Regions from separate parts of the Pseudoalteromonas sp. Angola-7 genome, predicted to be linked through region 2. Evidence: predicted binding sites of a transcription regulator. Region 2 holds the regulator's gene; each other region holds the start of a gene.
The links. The regulator sigma-54, encoded in region 2, starts transcription at its own class of promoters, with help from an activator protein. The targets are predictions, from matches to a motif close to GTTGGCACGNNNNTNGNNT.
Positions count from the first base shown of each region.

Region 1: PSH50_RS20200 (PspA/IM30 family protein) is a predicted target of sigma-54. The motif match lies at 2,678-2,696, and genes of this name have one in related genera.
Region 3: PSH50_RS18470 (TorF family putative porin) is a predicted target of sigma-54. The motif match lies at 2,014-2,032, and genes of this name have one in related genera.

Region 1 covers NZ_JAQREL010000022.1:41,815-46,088, forward strand. The annotation lists gene PSH50_RS20180 (DUF2333 family protein) at 1-791, opposite strand, end outside; gene PSH50_RS20185 (copper chaperone PCu(A)C) at 800-1,312, opposite strand; gene PSH50_RS20190 (hypothetical protein) at 1,392-1,718, opposite strand; gene PSH50_RS20195 (PspC domain-containing protein) at 1,728-1,934, opposite strand; gene PSH50_RS20200 (PspA/IM30 family protein) at 1,945-2,637, opposite strand; gene dusA (tRNA dihydrouridine(20/20a) synthase DusA) at 2,883-3,872, opposite strand; gene PSH50_RS20210 (MarC family protein) at 3,954-4,274, opposite strand, start outside.
Region 2 covers NZ_JAQREL010000003.1:420,980-425,253, forward strand. The annotation lists gene lptA (lipopolysaccharide transport periplasmic protein LptA) at 1-15, shown strand, start outside; gene lptB (LPS export ABC transporter ATP-binding protein) at 12-737, shown strand; gene PSH50_RS06800 (RNA polymerase factor sigma-54) at 807-2,306, shown strand; gene hpf (ribosome hibernation promoting factor) at 2,334-2,621, shown strand; gene PSH50_RS06810 (PTS sugar transporter subunit IIA) at 2,626-3,078, shown strand; gene rapZ (RNase adapter RapZ) at 3,098-3,943, shown strand; gene PSH50_RS06820 (HPr family phosphocarrier protein) at 3,984-4,256, shown strand.
Region 3 covers NZ_JAQREL010000017.1:101,759-106,032, reverse strand. The annotation lists gene PSH50_RS18480 (AsmA family protein) at 1-378, opposite strand, end outside; gene PSH50_RS18475 (hypothetical protein) at 690-1,853, shown strand; gene PSH50_RS18470 (TorF family putative porin) at 2,131-2,817, shown strand; gene PSH50_RS18465 (M1 family aminopeptidase) at 3,082-4,274, opposite strand, start outside.

The sequences.
Region 1 (4,274 bases), on a different contig from region 2:
TCTAATACATCAGCAAAGTCATACTCAACTGCTTGTAAAAAGTGTAATAACGCCCACGTTGCACCGCGCGACTCGTAAAACACGTCGTCTATTTCCCACCACGACGTTCTTACTTGCTGCTGAAGTGGTGTGTAGGTCGCTTGCGTGTTTGAAGAATTACCGGCTAAATCGGTATTTACTTTGTCCTGGCCAACACTTGCACTTAAACGCTGACTTAAACTGCCTAAGCGCTTTTCGGCTTCTTTTAACCAGCTACGTAGATTGTCTGCACGTGAATAAAATTGGCTATCGCGCTCATGCTCGTTAGCAATTTGTGAGCGGTACACAAGAAGATAGTCTATTCCCTTTTGGTACTCTCCCTCGGCACTTGGCCATGCCCAAGCCTCAGAGCTAATATTAAATTGTGGCTGCGCTTTTTTAAGGGCTTCATGTTCGGTAGATTGCGACTGTGAACGGCTAAAGTCTTTACGCATTGATAGCGCTAAATCACGCACCATTTCAAGCGCGCCATATTCCCACGCAGGCATGTCATCCATTATCACACTTGGCGGCATTACATCGTTTGATAAATACCCACCTTGCTTATCAAGTAATGTGCTAGCAACGGTAATAAGCGTTGAGGTGGTTGTATAGCCTGTTACCATTTTTTCGCTGCGTGCTTGCGCGGTTTCTTTTGCATTAGTTACTACGTTAAAACGTGCCGGCTCAATGCTCCAATAAACTGCAATAGCGTAAAAAATAATAAGTAGTACCACCAAGGCACCAGCTATTTTTCCTTTATGTTGCGACATTTATCCTCCTAGTGATGAGCGTGTTGTTTTTTAGATGGCTTTGAATGCGCAGCTTGCGCTTCAAGCGAAACCACTTGGGCATTAGTAAACAAGCGGTTACCGTCACTAAAATATAGCGTGAGTTTACGTTCTTGCCCTACTTTTAGTGGCTCTTGTGGATCAAATACCATTAAATGGTAACCACCAGGCTCAAAGCTTAGGCTTTCATGACCCTTAATAGTAACGGCTTTAACCTGTTGCATTTTCATCATGCCATTGACATGTTTGTGCTCATGTACTTCTACACGCCCTAAACCTTCGATGGTTGCTTTAGTTAATTTAGCAACACCACCACCGTGGTTAGAAATTGTTAAATAGCCAACACTCGACTTACTACCAGGCAAAAACGCCCTTACTTGTGCATGGCTTACTTCAAGCTTAGCTTCGTCTGTATCGTGGCTGTGCCCAGCATGTGCAGCAACCGATGACGAAAACACATTAATCATTAACGCCGAGGCCATAAAAAAGCACTGCTTCATCATCGCTTTATTCCTTGTGAAAGCATAAAATTTCACTTTAAATTTAACATAGTTAACTAATAATAGTCAGTTAAATTAAGGCTTAAGAGGTTACTTTTTTGTTATCGAGCACCAACCAGCACAGTACAGCTACAAATAATAATGGCCAGGCTATCATCACTGAACCAAATAACAGTGCCAAAATGGTGCCAACCAGCGCGACAATCCCGGCGCCTATTAACCCCATGGTCACTAAAGCCATTACGGCTACCACTGCAATAATAGCGACTAATACACCAGCCAGCTCCAGTCCTACCCAGCTCATATCTGCAATCCACAGTGGAAACTGCCATGAATCAAAATGTATTAGCGACACAGTATCAGTAAAAAGTAACACATATACGACAACACATATTGCTAAGGTTTTCATATCCCTCTCCTAATACGCACGCTCTTCAAGGCAGCAGTGAGCAATCAAATAACCAAGCGCTACTGCAAACGGAAAACTTATAAATAATAAAATTGTTACTAAGCGTGTTGACCACACTGGAAAATCAAGGCGACGCGCTAACCCACTGCATACGCCCGATATTTTTTTATTCAGTGAATCTTTGTACCAACTACGCTGTGTTTTAAAGTTACTCATACTCTACTCCTTAAGCGCTTGGCGCAGTTGTATTGGTATTACTTTGCTTAACACTGGCTTTTAAACGAGCCAGCTCTGCATCTATTTTTTCATTTTTAACTAAAGACTCAATTTGCTCAGCGGTTGATTGCGCTGTATTTGTAAGTTCATAAGCATCAACCTGTGCTTCTATGCCTTCCACTTTTTGCTCTATCATTTCAAAGCGAGACAAAGCATTTGCGACGTTGTCGCTGTGTAATTGCATGTTCACTTTTTCACGTGCAGCAACAATATCGTGGCGTTTTATTAATTGTGCTTGTTTGCTTTTAGCTTGCGCCATTTTTTGCTGTAAACGCTCACAATCTGCCGTGATTTTCTCTATCGACTCCTTTAGAGTATTTAGCTGAGTGTTTTTTGCTGCAATTTGCTCATCTACTCGCTGTTTTTCTACTAACGCAGACTTGGCTAAATCGTCACGGTTTTTAGCAACTGCCAGCTCAGCTTTTGTTTGCCACAAAGTTAAGTCTTTTTGTTTTTGTGCAATTTGGCGTTTAAGCGTTTTTTCTTCGCACAGTAAGGCTGCGGCTGTGCTTCTACATTCGTTAAGCGCTTCTTGCATTTCACTTAGCATAAGGTTGAGGAGTTTTTCTGGATCTTCTGCTTTATCCAGCATGGCAGCAATATTGGATTGGATAACATCATTTACGCGATTAAATATACTCATTGTTTTGTCCTGTTGTTTTTAATTGATAACAACAACAAGATTCCAAGAGTTATGCCAAGTAACAAAAAGTTATTTATAAGCATTTAAATTCAATCAGTTAGACAGCTAATAAGTTATTTTAAACTGACTAAAAACTGAATGTTAATAAGCGAAAATCACTAATTTATTTATCTTTTGACTAAATTTTAGTTATAAAAAAACCACTTTAAAAAGTGGTTTTTTTATAACTGCTCAGCGCTTAAGTATTACTCAGGCACAAAACTTAATGCTTTATCCATTACCGACAAATCAGCCTGTTTACCGTGACCATTTTCTGAAAGGTGACGTCTAAATCCGCGCGCCCCTGGCTGCCCCTGAAAAATCCCCAGCATATGGCGTGCTATATGCCAAAAGTTAGCACCTAAACGCATTTCTTCTTCTATGTAATCATACATAGCGCGCACCACATCGTGACGAGTCTGAGTATTAGCCACCTCACCGTAAATCTTTTCATCCACCTCATTAAGCATAAATGGATTACTATATGCTTCGCGACCAATCATAACGCCGTCTATATGCGCTAAATGCGCTAGGCTTTCTTCAATTGTTTTAACGCCGCCATTAATGCTTAAATCGAGCTGTGGGTAGTCTTTTTTTAGTTGGTAAACGCGTGGGTAATCAAGAGGCGGTACTTCACGATTTTCTTTAGGGCTTAAACCATTTAACCACGCTTTACGGGCATGAATAATAAAGTCATCACAGCCAACTTTATGGCTGGCTTCAATTAATGCGCATAAAAACTCATACGAGTCTTGCTCATCAATACCGATGCGTGTTTTTACCGTAACAGGAATACTAACTTCGCTTTTCATTGCCGCAACACACTGTGCAACCAGCTCAGGCTCGGCCATTAGGCATGCACCAAAGCGCCCGTTTTGTACTCTATCTGAAGGGCAGCCTACATTTAAGTTAATCTCATCGTAACCGCGCTCACCAGCAAGCTTTGCACACTTTGCTAGCGCCTCGGGATCAGAACCCCCCAGCTGCAAAGCAACCGGCCCCTCGTGCTGATTAAAGTGTAGGTAATCGCCGCGACCAAATAAAATCGCCCCCGTGGTGATCATCTCAGTGTATAAAACAGCGTGCTTACTCATCTTACGATGAAAAGTGCGACAATGACGATCAGTCCAATCAAGCATGGGTGCAACAGAAAAACGTCTGTTTAACGTTGGATTATCTAATGTGCGTTTTTGCAATGTAAAAGCCTCGGGGATTATAAGTAAATGCGCCCATAAAAAGGCGCTGTATTTTACACAAAAGCCTGATTAGCATCAATGTTAGCTGTATATTTGTAAACCAAAATAATGCGCGATACCGTTGAGTATATTTGTAACTGCCACAGAGCTTAAAATTAACCCCATGATTCTACTTATAATACTTGCGCCACTGTCGCCTATTAATTTATGCACATGATTTGCGAGTAACAACAGCACAAGCACAACAACTAATACAACCAACATCATCGACGATGTAGTAACTTGCTCAACCCACGTGTATTCTTCGTTGCGGGTCATCAGTACTGCGCCAAGCATGGCGCCTGGGCTTGCTATAGAGGGGATGGCTAGCGGAAAAATAGCGGTTTCTGTGCTGTCGCGCAC
Region 2 (4,274 bases):
GAAGGTCAACCATGAGCACCTTAAAAGCAGAACTATTAGCAAAAAGCTATAAAGGCCGCCAAGTTGTAAAAAATGTAGGCCTTGAGGTAGAAGCCGGCAGCATTGTTGGCTTATTGGGCCCTAATGGCGCAGGTAAAACCACCACCTTTTACATGATTGTAGGGTTAGTACCTAGCGACAAAGGTAAAATTTCTATTGATGATAACGACATTACGTTATTGCCTATGCACAGCCGCGCACGCTTAGGCATTGGCTATTTGCCGCAAGAGTCATCAATATTTAGAAAGCTGACAGTTTATCAAAACTTAATGGCTATTTTAGAAACGCGTAAAGAGCTCAATAAAGCCGCACGTGAAGAAACGCTTAACAACTTACTTGATGAATTTAGTATCCAGCATATTCGCGATAGCCAAGGTATGGCGCTTTCTGGTGGTGAACGCCGCCGTGTAGAAATTGCCAGAGCACTGGCAGCAAACCCTAAATTTATTTTATTGGATGAGCCTTTTGCTGGTGTTGATCCGATTTCAGTGTTAGATATAAAGAAAATAATAGAACATCTTAAAAACCGTGGCATTGGCGTATTAATTACCGATCACAATGTAAGAGAAACCCTTGATGTTTGTGAAAAAGCCTACATTGTTTCTCATGGGGAGCTAATTGCATCTGGCACCCCAGAACACGTATTAAATGACAAAACTGTACGCGATGTTTATTTAGGCGAGCAATTTAGGCTGTAACATTTAAGCCACACCTACAAGCATCTGCTAATATTAATTATAACAACACAAAAGGATTGTTAGAGATACATGAGGCAATCATTACAGCTGCGCATGGGCCAGCAACTTACAATGACTCCACAATTGCAACAAGCGATTCGCTTGCTGCAGCTCAGTACATTGGATCTCCAGCAAGAAATACAAGAAGCACTTGATAGCAACCCGCTATTAGAAGTAGAAGAGCAAGATTACACGGAAGAGTCGGCTGGAAAAAATGAACAAAAAGCAGATACGGATGATGTAACCGTAAGCGCATCGGCTGACGATACAACCAGCGAGTACGAGCAAGACAGTGGCGAAGCTTTAAATAAAGACACCGTTAGCGATGATATGGCAATGGATGTAACTTGGGATGAGTACATGAGCGCAGCCCCTGCTGCATCCTCAGGCCCAATGCCGGAAGATGAGTCTATTTATCAAGGTGCCTCTACTGAAACGCTACATGAGTATCTAATGTGGCAGCTTCAGCTTACTCCCTTTAGCCCCACTGACGAAGCCATTGCTATTGCCATTGTAGAAGCTGTAGATGACTCGGGTATTTTAACGCTAAGTTGCGAAGAGATTTTAGAGAGCTTTAACCAAGAAAACGATGACGAAGTTGAAGTTGAACTTGATGAAATAGAAGCCGTTTTAAAGCGTATTCAGTTATTTGACCCTGTAGGTATAGCCGCGCGCAGTTTACAAGAGTGCTTGTGTATTCAGCTAAACCAGTTTGATAAAGACACCCCTTTTATAGAACAAACTAAAATGATCTTAACCGATCACATTGATCTATTAGCGGCACGCGACTATCGTACATTAATGAAAAAGACTAAGCTTAAAGAAGACGAGCTTAAAGAGGTCATGACCCTAATACATACCCTCAACCCAAAACCTGCAGATACAATAGTAAGGGAAGAGTCGGAGTATGTAATACCGGATGTGTCGGTTAAAAAAATAAAAGGCCGCTGGGTGGTAGAGCTAAACCCAGATAGCATGCCAAAAATACGCGTAAATAGTCAGTACGCGGCTATGTCACGTACCGTAAAATCAAGTGGTGATAGCCAATTTATTCGCTCTCACTTACAAGAAGCTAAATGGTTTATAAAAAGCCTTGAAAGCAGAAACGACACGCTGCTCAAAGTAACAAACTGTATTGTAAAACAGCAACAGGCATTTTTTGAACATGGCCCCGAAGCCATGAAGCCAATGGTTTTAAACGATGTTGCTGAAATGGTAGAAATGCATGAATCGACAATTTCGCGTGTTACCACGCAAAAATATATGCATACGCCACGTGGTATTTTTGAGCTTAAGTATTTTTTCTCAAGCCACGTAAGCACTGAAAACGGCGGAGAGTGTTCATCAACCGCAATACGTGCCCTAATTAAAAAGCTAATTGCCGCGGAAAACTCAGCTAAACCATTGAGTGATAGTAAAATTGCGGATATATTGGCAGAGCAAGGAATTAAAGTAGCTAGACGCACAATAGCAAAATACCGTGAATCGCTAGCTATTCCACCGTCAAATCAGAGAAAGAGTTTGATATAAGACGTAAAAAACAAAGAGGAAATGCTTATGCAACTAAACCTAACTGGTCGTCACGTAGAAGTAACTGATTCACTTAGAGACTATGTAAATAATAAATTTGCAAAGCTAGAAAGGCACTCAGATCATATTAGCAATGTGCATGTCATTCTCGATGTAGAAAAACTCAACCAAAAAGCAGAAGCGACTATTCATGTAAGTGGCGCAGATTTATTTGCCTCAACAGAGCACCAAGATATGTATGCCGCTATAGACTCGTTGATTGACAAGCTCGATCGTCAAGTCATAAAACATAAAGAGAAGCTTGCTAGACACTAATATTATGAAATTAAGTACATTAGTATGCCAGGACTGCAGCAAAGCTGCGGTCCTTTTTAGTAGTAAAAAAAGAATTTTAGAGTTTATCAGTGAGCTAGCTCATGAAAAGCTCCCCTACTTACCACAACAAGATATTCTTAATGCGCTGGCAAGCAGAGAAAAGCTAGGCAGTACTGGTATTGGCCGAGGTATCGCCATTCCTCATGGCAGAATGGGTGGCGTAGAAGAGCCGCTGGCTTTAGTACTTGTTAGCGACACCCCTGTTAACTTTGATGCTATTGATAACTGCCCTGTTGATATTTTTGTTGCACTCATCGTACCAGATGGCGATAACCAACAGCACCTAAAGACTCTGGCAACCATAGCTGATAAACTGAGCAACAAAGAATTTTGTAAACAGCTGCGTAGTGCTAAAACCGATGCAGAGCTGTATCAAGTAATTGTTGATCAATCGTAGTAAATACTAAGGGCTATAAATGGAGTTAATTATCATAAGCGGCCGTTCTGGTTCAGGTAAGTCGGTTGCTTTACGCGTGGTTGAAGATTTAGGCTATTATTGCGTAGATAATATTCCGGTCAACTTACTGCCCTCTTTAGTGCGAAGTGTTTCAGATAACTATGACAAAATAGCCGTTAGTATAGATGTTCGTAATATCCCCAAAGAACAAGACGAATTTAACGATATTCTCGAGTACCTTCCTGACTTTGCTAAACCCACACTGTTTTATTTAGATAGTGATGATCAAACACTGATCAAACGTTTTTCAGAAACACGCAGATTACACCCTTTATCCATCGATTCGCTGCCGCTTGATTTAGCAATAAAAAAAGAAAAAGAGCTGCTTGATGTACTCGTAACGCGCGCTGACTTTATGCTTGATACTACCGATTTAAGTGTGCACCAATTAGCAGAGTCAATTCGCGAAAAAATACTGGGTAAAAAAGATAAGCAACTTATTGTAACGTTTGAATCGTTTGGCTTTAAACACGGCATACCTAAAGAAGCTGATTATGTTTTTGATGCTCGCTTTTTGCCAAACCCCCACTGGGAGCCTGAACTTAAACCGCTTACGGGCCTTGATCAACCAGTAAAAGATTTTTTGGCAAATCACAGCATAGTGCAAAAATTCACTTGGCAAATTCAAACCTTTGTACAAACTTGGTTGCCACACTTAGAGCGTAATAACCGTAGTTACCTCACTATTGCAATAGGCTGCACTGGTGGTCAACACCGCTCGGTTTATTTAGCGCAAGCCATTGGTGAGAGCTTTGCTATGACGCATCCGAATGTCAAAATTCGTCATCGTGAGCAAGAAAAGTAACCTTAAAATAATAACCTGTTCAGTTTAGGTATAGTAATTTATGCGCTGTGAAGACACATTTTTAATAAAAAATAAATTAGGCTTACACGCCAGAGCGGCAACGGTCCTTGCGCAATTAGCTGTGCAGTTTGATGCTAAAATCACCTTACACCAAGATGATAAAGAAGCCGCAGGCGACAGCGTATTAGCTTTAATGCTACTTGAAAGCAGTAAAGGTAAAGAAGTTAAAGTAGTCTGTGAAGGCCCTGATTCAGAGCAAGCTTTGCATGCGGTTGGGCAATTAATTGCACAACGATTTAACGAGCAAGAATAATTTAAAGCACCATAGCCT
Region 3 (4,274 bases), on a different contig from region 2:
CTGCCAGTTAGCTTTACCGTTTTTATCAGTTTCTAATAAAATATTGGGCTCGTTAATAACAAACTTATCAAGTTTGAATTCGCCGCCAAATAACGATAACCATGGTATATGTACAGCTAATTGCTCCATACTTGCCATGTCGTCGCGCGAGCCTGTCTGCATGTTTGCAAAGTGCACATCGTTAAGCTCTAACTTTAATGCAGGAAATACACTAAGCGTTTTATCACCTTTAATAGTAAGTGTGCGCCCTGTTGTTTTTTCAACCTGCTCAGATACTTTATTAAAAATAGTATCGGTTGGGATTAAAAACGGAGCGGCAATAATTAACGCAATACAAAGTAAGAGTATTACACCAACAATTTTGAGTAAGGTCTTCATGATCATCCTTTCAAACGTGCAAATAATGTTCTTATCATAGCGAGTGTTAGCTTTAAAATCATTGTCGTTGTGACAAAAAACCACTTTATTGTAATTTATTTAATTTGAAATGAATTTATGCTTAAAAGTAAACGTTGCGAAATTGGTGACTAAAAGTAAAGCTCATCAAGTTTAAATCTAACCAAGTATTAAACCCTACAACATTGCATCCCTTGAATTGTTAGGTATGATGCACGGCCCTGTTGCTATTGGCGTATTTGCGCTAAAATAAAGCAGCTAAAAAATGTATCTACTCGGAGACTCTACAAGGCATGAAAAAACTGCTAATTTCACCGTCAAAAATGGCGCTAGGCGAACAAGAAAGTCAAATTTACCAAAACATCTTGAAGCAAGCTTCAGAACTAAGCCTAAACCTAATGGCCGTGAAAGTAGAAAACCACCCAGAGGATTTCTTAGGCTGGTGTTATGAGCTGCTAAGTGCAAGTAAAGACCGTATAAATTACGATTTACTAGAGCCACAACAACTGCCAGTTTTAAAAAAGCTGCACGACCAGCTAACCTCAGCAATTAGCTTTTTACAGCTTAAAACACTACGTGTAGCACCTTGGCCTGTTATTAGTATGTTTGTAGAGCAACATAAAAAACTTATTGCACTGGACGAACAGCTTCGCCTTACCACGTATTTGCACAGCATTCGTGAGCAAGCACTAAAAGATATGATCCCAGAGGATTTACTGGCATTTAGTGGTAAACACACTGCCACGCTCGACCCAAGCACCTATAACTTTGATGTTGAATGGTTCGCATCAACAAAAAGTGCAAAGGGTTTTCATCAAATGCTAGCCGACTTGCCTGGCGCGTTTGACGATGCACTTGCTAACATCCCGCTTGAAGGTGATGTGAGCGAAGCTGATTACCAACAGTTTGTTGTTGCTTATTTACTTGCCTTTAACGGTAGCGATGAAAAACCAACCCTTGCCCCTGCTACACGTTTATTAGCAATGCGCCGCCCAGATGTATTTACGCCAATTAGTAATAGCCGTCTTGATGCATTATGCGCAGCTTTAGGTATTACAAAATTAAACAATCGCGACTTTGAGCGCTACTGGCAAGATATAGTACAAAGCATTCATGCTATGTCGTGGTTTAAAATGGCTAATGGCAGCAATGAACTAGAAGAGCAACTAGTTAGTATAAAAGCATTATTACCATGCTTTTTTTACTATGCAGATGCCAGTACGGCCGACAACTCAAATTATATTAAGCTATTAAATAAACCTAAACGCAGCACAACAAGTGCAGGAAAACCACAGCGTAGAGGTAAAGAGTCAGCCGAAATACTTGTAGACCGTGCACTTGCAGCCGATGACATTCCCGAGCATATTCGTAGCAAACGCGACTCTATTATTAGCGAAGTACAAAAAGGCCGCGGAGTAAACGAAACAATTAGTCTTATGCGCACTATATTTGGCTAAATTTACCTAACCTAACTGTATTTTTCTGGTGCAGTTAGGTTAATTTATGCACCAGCAGTGTGCGTTTTTTAATTAACCTCCTCAATCATTCCCTCTTCTAAAACTTCTCAACATATTGTTTTATAAAAGTAAAAAAACAGTTTTATAGAAATTATTTTAAGCTGGCACATACAGTGCAATTGCATTCCCAGTTAAACAATAAAACACCGCCAGTCAAAGGGTTGCCAATAAGAGAATAAAAGCCTAGGCGATAAAAATCATATAACGGGAAATGGACATGCTAAAACTAAAAAAAACCATCGCAATTAGCGCAATAGCTTTATTAGGTGCTACATCTTTAACATCAACAGCCGTACATGCAGAAGTAACAGCAAACGCAGCGGCTACGTCTAACTACTTATGGCGTGGTCAAGAGCAAACTGGGGGCGATGCTGCTATTTCTGGCGGTATTGATTACGCTGACGAGTCAGGCTTTTATGTAGGTACTTGGGCATCAAATGCTTCATGGGCCGATGAAATGACTTACGAGCTTGATGTTTACGCGGGTTTTGGTGGCGATATTAACGACACATTTAGCTACGATGTAGGTTACATTTATTACGCTTACCCAGATGCAGCTTCTGAGGCAGATGCTGATTTCTCTGAAATTTACGGTAGCATCAGCGCAGAAGGTTTCACCTTTGGCGCTGCAATCCTTGCCACTTCAGCGGCAGATGGCGATGGCACCGACTTTGGCGATTCATTATACCTAAATGCCGATTACAGCTTTGCTGTTGGCAGCAATGGTACTGAGGTTGCGCTACACTTAGGTCACTACTCTGGCGACTTTATAGGCGATGATAATATTATTGATTACGGTATCTCTGTATCAAAAGATGGTTTTACTTTTGGCGTATCTGACACCGACATGGATGAGTCAGATGTTAAAGTTTACGTAGGCTACGCTGTAGACTTTACGCTTTAAAACAAAATGTGTTACTTGCTGCAACACTAAGGGCCTTTTGGCCCTTTTCTCGTTTAGGGCACCTAAATACTCACAGCGCCTTTTAATTTTAGCGACTAAAGCACCTTACTATAAAACCCACTTCAGTTAACCGCCGAGCTCCTCGCTGCTATTACCTCTTATTACCAATATGCTAATTCGCTTTATTAAGCTTTATTGCGCATTGATATTAGTAATTCGCTAAAACAAAAAAGGCCGCATTAAATGCGGCCTTTAAGCTAATCGTTAAAACTTAGCTAGGTTGTTTTTACTGTCTTTATCTACAAGCTTAATGTACGGGTCTACCCCCGCGTACACTGGCTTTTCTTTTACTTTTAGCTCAATAGTATTAGTACCAGAGACTATTTGATGCTTTTGCGAGTAAATCACAAAGTCTTCAGCGAGAAGGTTTTCAGGATCATCGCTAAATAATGCAATATCAATTAGCTCATCGAGTGGTTGCTCGGTTTCTTCACCTTGTCCATCGGCATGCTGCTTAGTTGCTTCAACGCTCAATGTTACGGTGTAAAAACCTTCGCTATCAACATCATCTGTAACCGACACTGCTTTCATTTCAAGCTCATAAAGCGTTATATATTTAAACTGATCATCAATAAAACGTTGCTCCGCTTGCGTTGCGTCTTGTTTTAAATAGCTAAGTAAATCAAGCGTAGTTGGGTATGGGGTTGATTGGTATTTAAACTCATTCAAAAACGCTTTAAGTGCTGCATTTAAGCGCTCTTCCCCTAATCGGTCATAAATCGCCATCATCGCAACTGAGCCTTTATTGTAATGAAGATATTGTTGAGACTGCGTTTTATACAGCGGCATTTCTTCAAAAGCTTCGCCTGTGCGGCCCATTAAGTATCTATCTAACTCGTACTTTAAAAATTTACGTAGCTTCTCGGCGCCAAAGCGTTTTTTTAGCACCATAAGCGCACTGTATTGGGAGAGCGATTCAGAAATAACGGCACTGCCCTCTACATTAGCCCCAGATACTTGATGCCCCCACCATTGGTGTGCAACTTCATGTGCGGTTACATAGTAAGGTAGGTCAACTTTACTCTCATCTCTTAAGTCTGTAATAAAGCCAATACTTTCTGAGTAAGGTACCGTATTGGCAAAACTTTGCGCAAATGAGCGATACTTAGGAAACTCAATAATACGTAACTGCTTATGCTGATATGGCCCAAAGGCTTGCGTGTAGTAATCTATTGAGTCTTGTACCGACTCAATCATACGGTCAACATTCCATGCATGATCTTTGTGGTAGTACACCTCAATATTTACACCGTTGTGCTCAACCTTTTTACTTTCAAGCTCTGCCGAAAGCACAGAATAAAAGTTTAAAATAGGGGCATCCATTTTATAAACAAAAGTACGTCTTCCGTCTTTTACACTTTCACTTTTTAAATAACCGGGTGTAATAGCAAATTGTG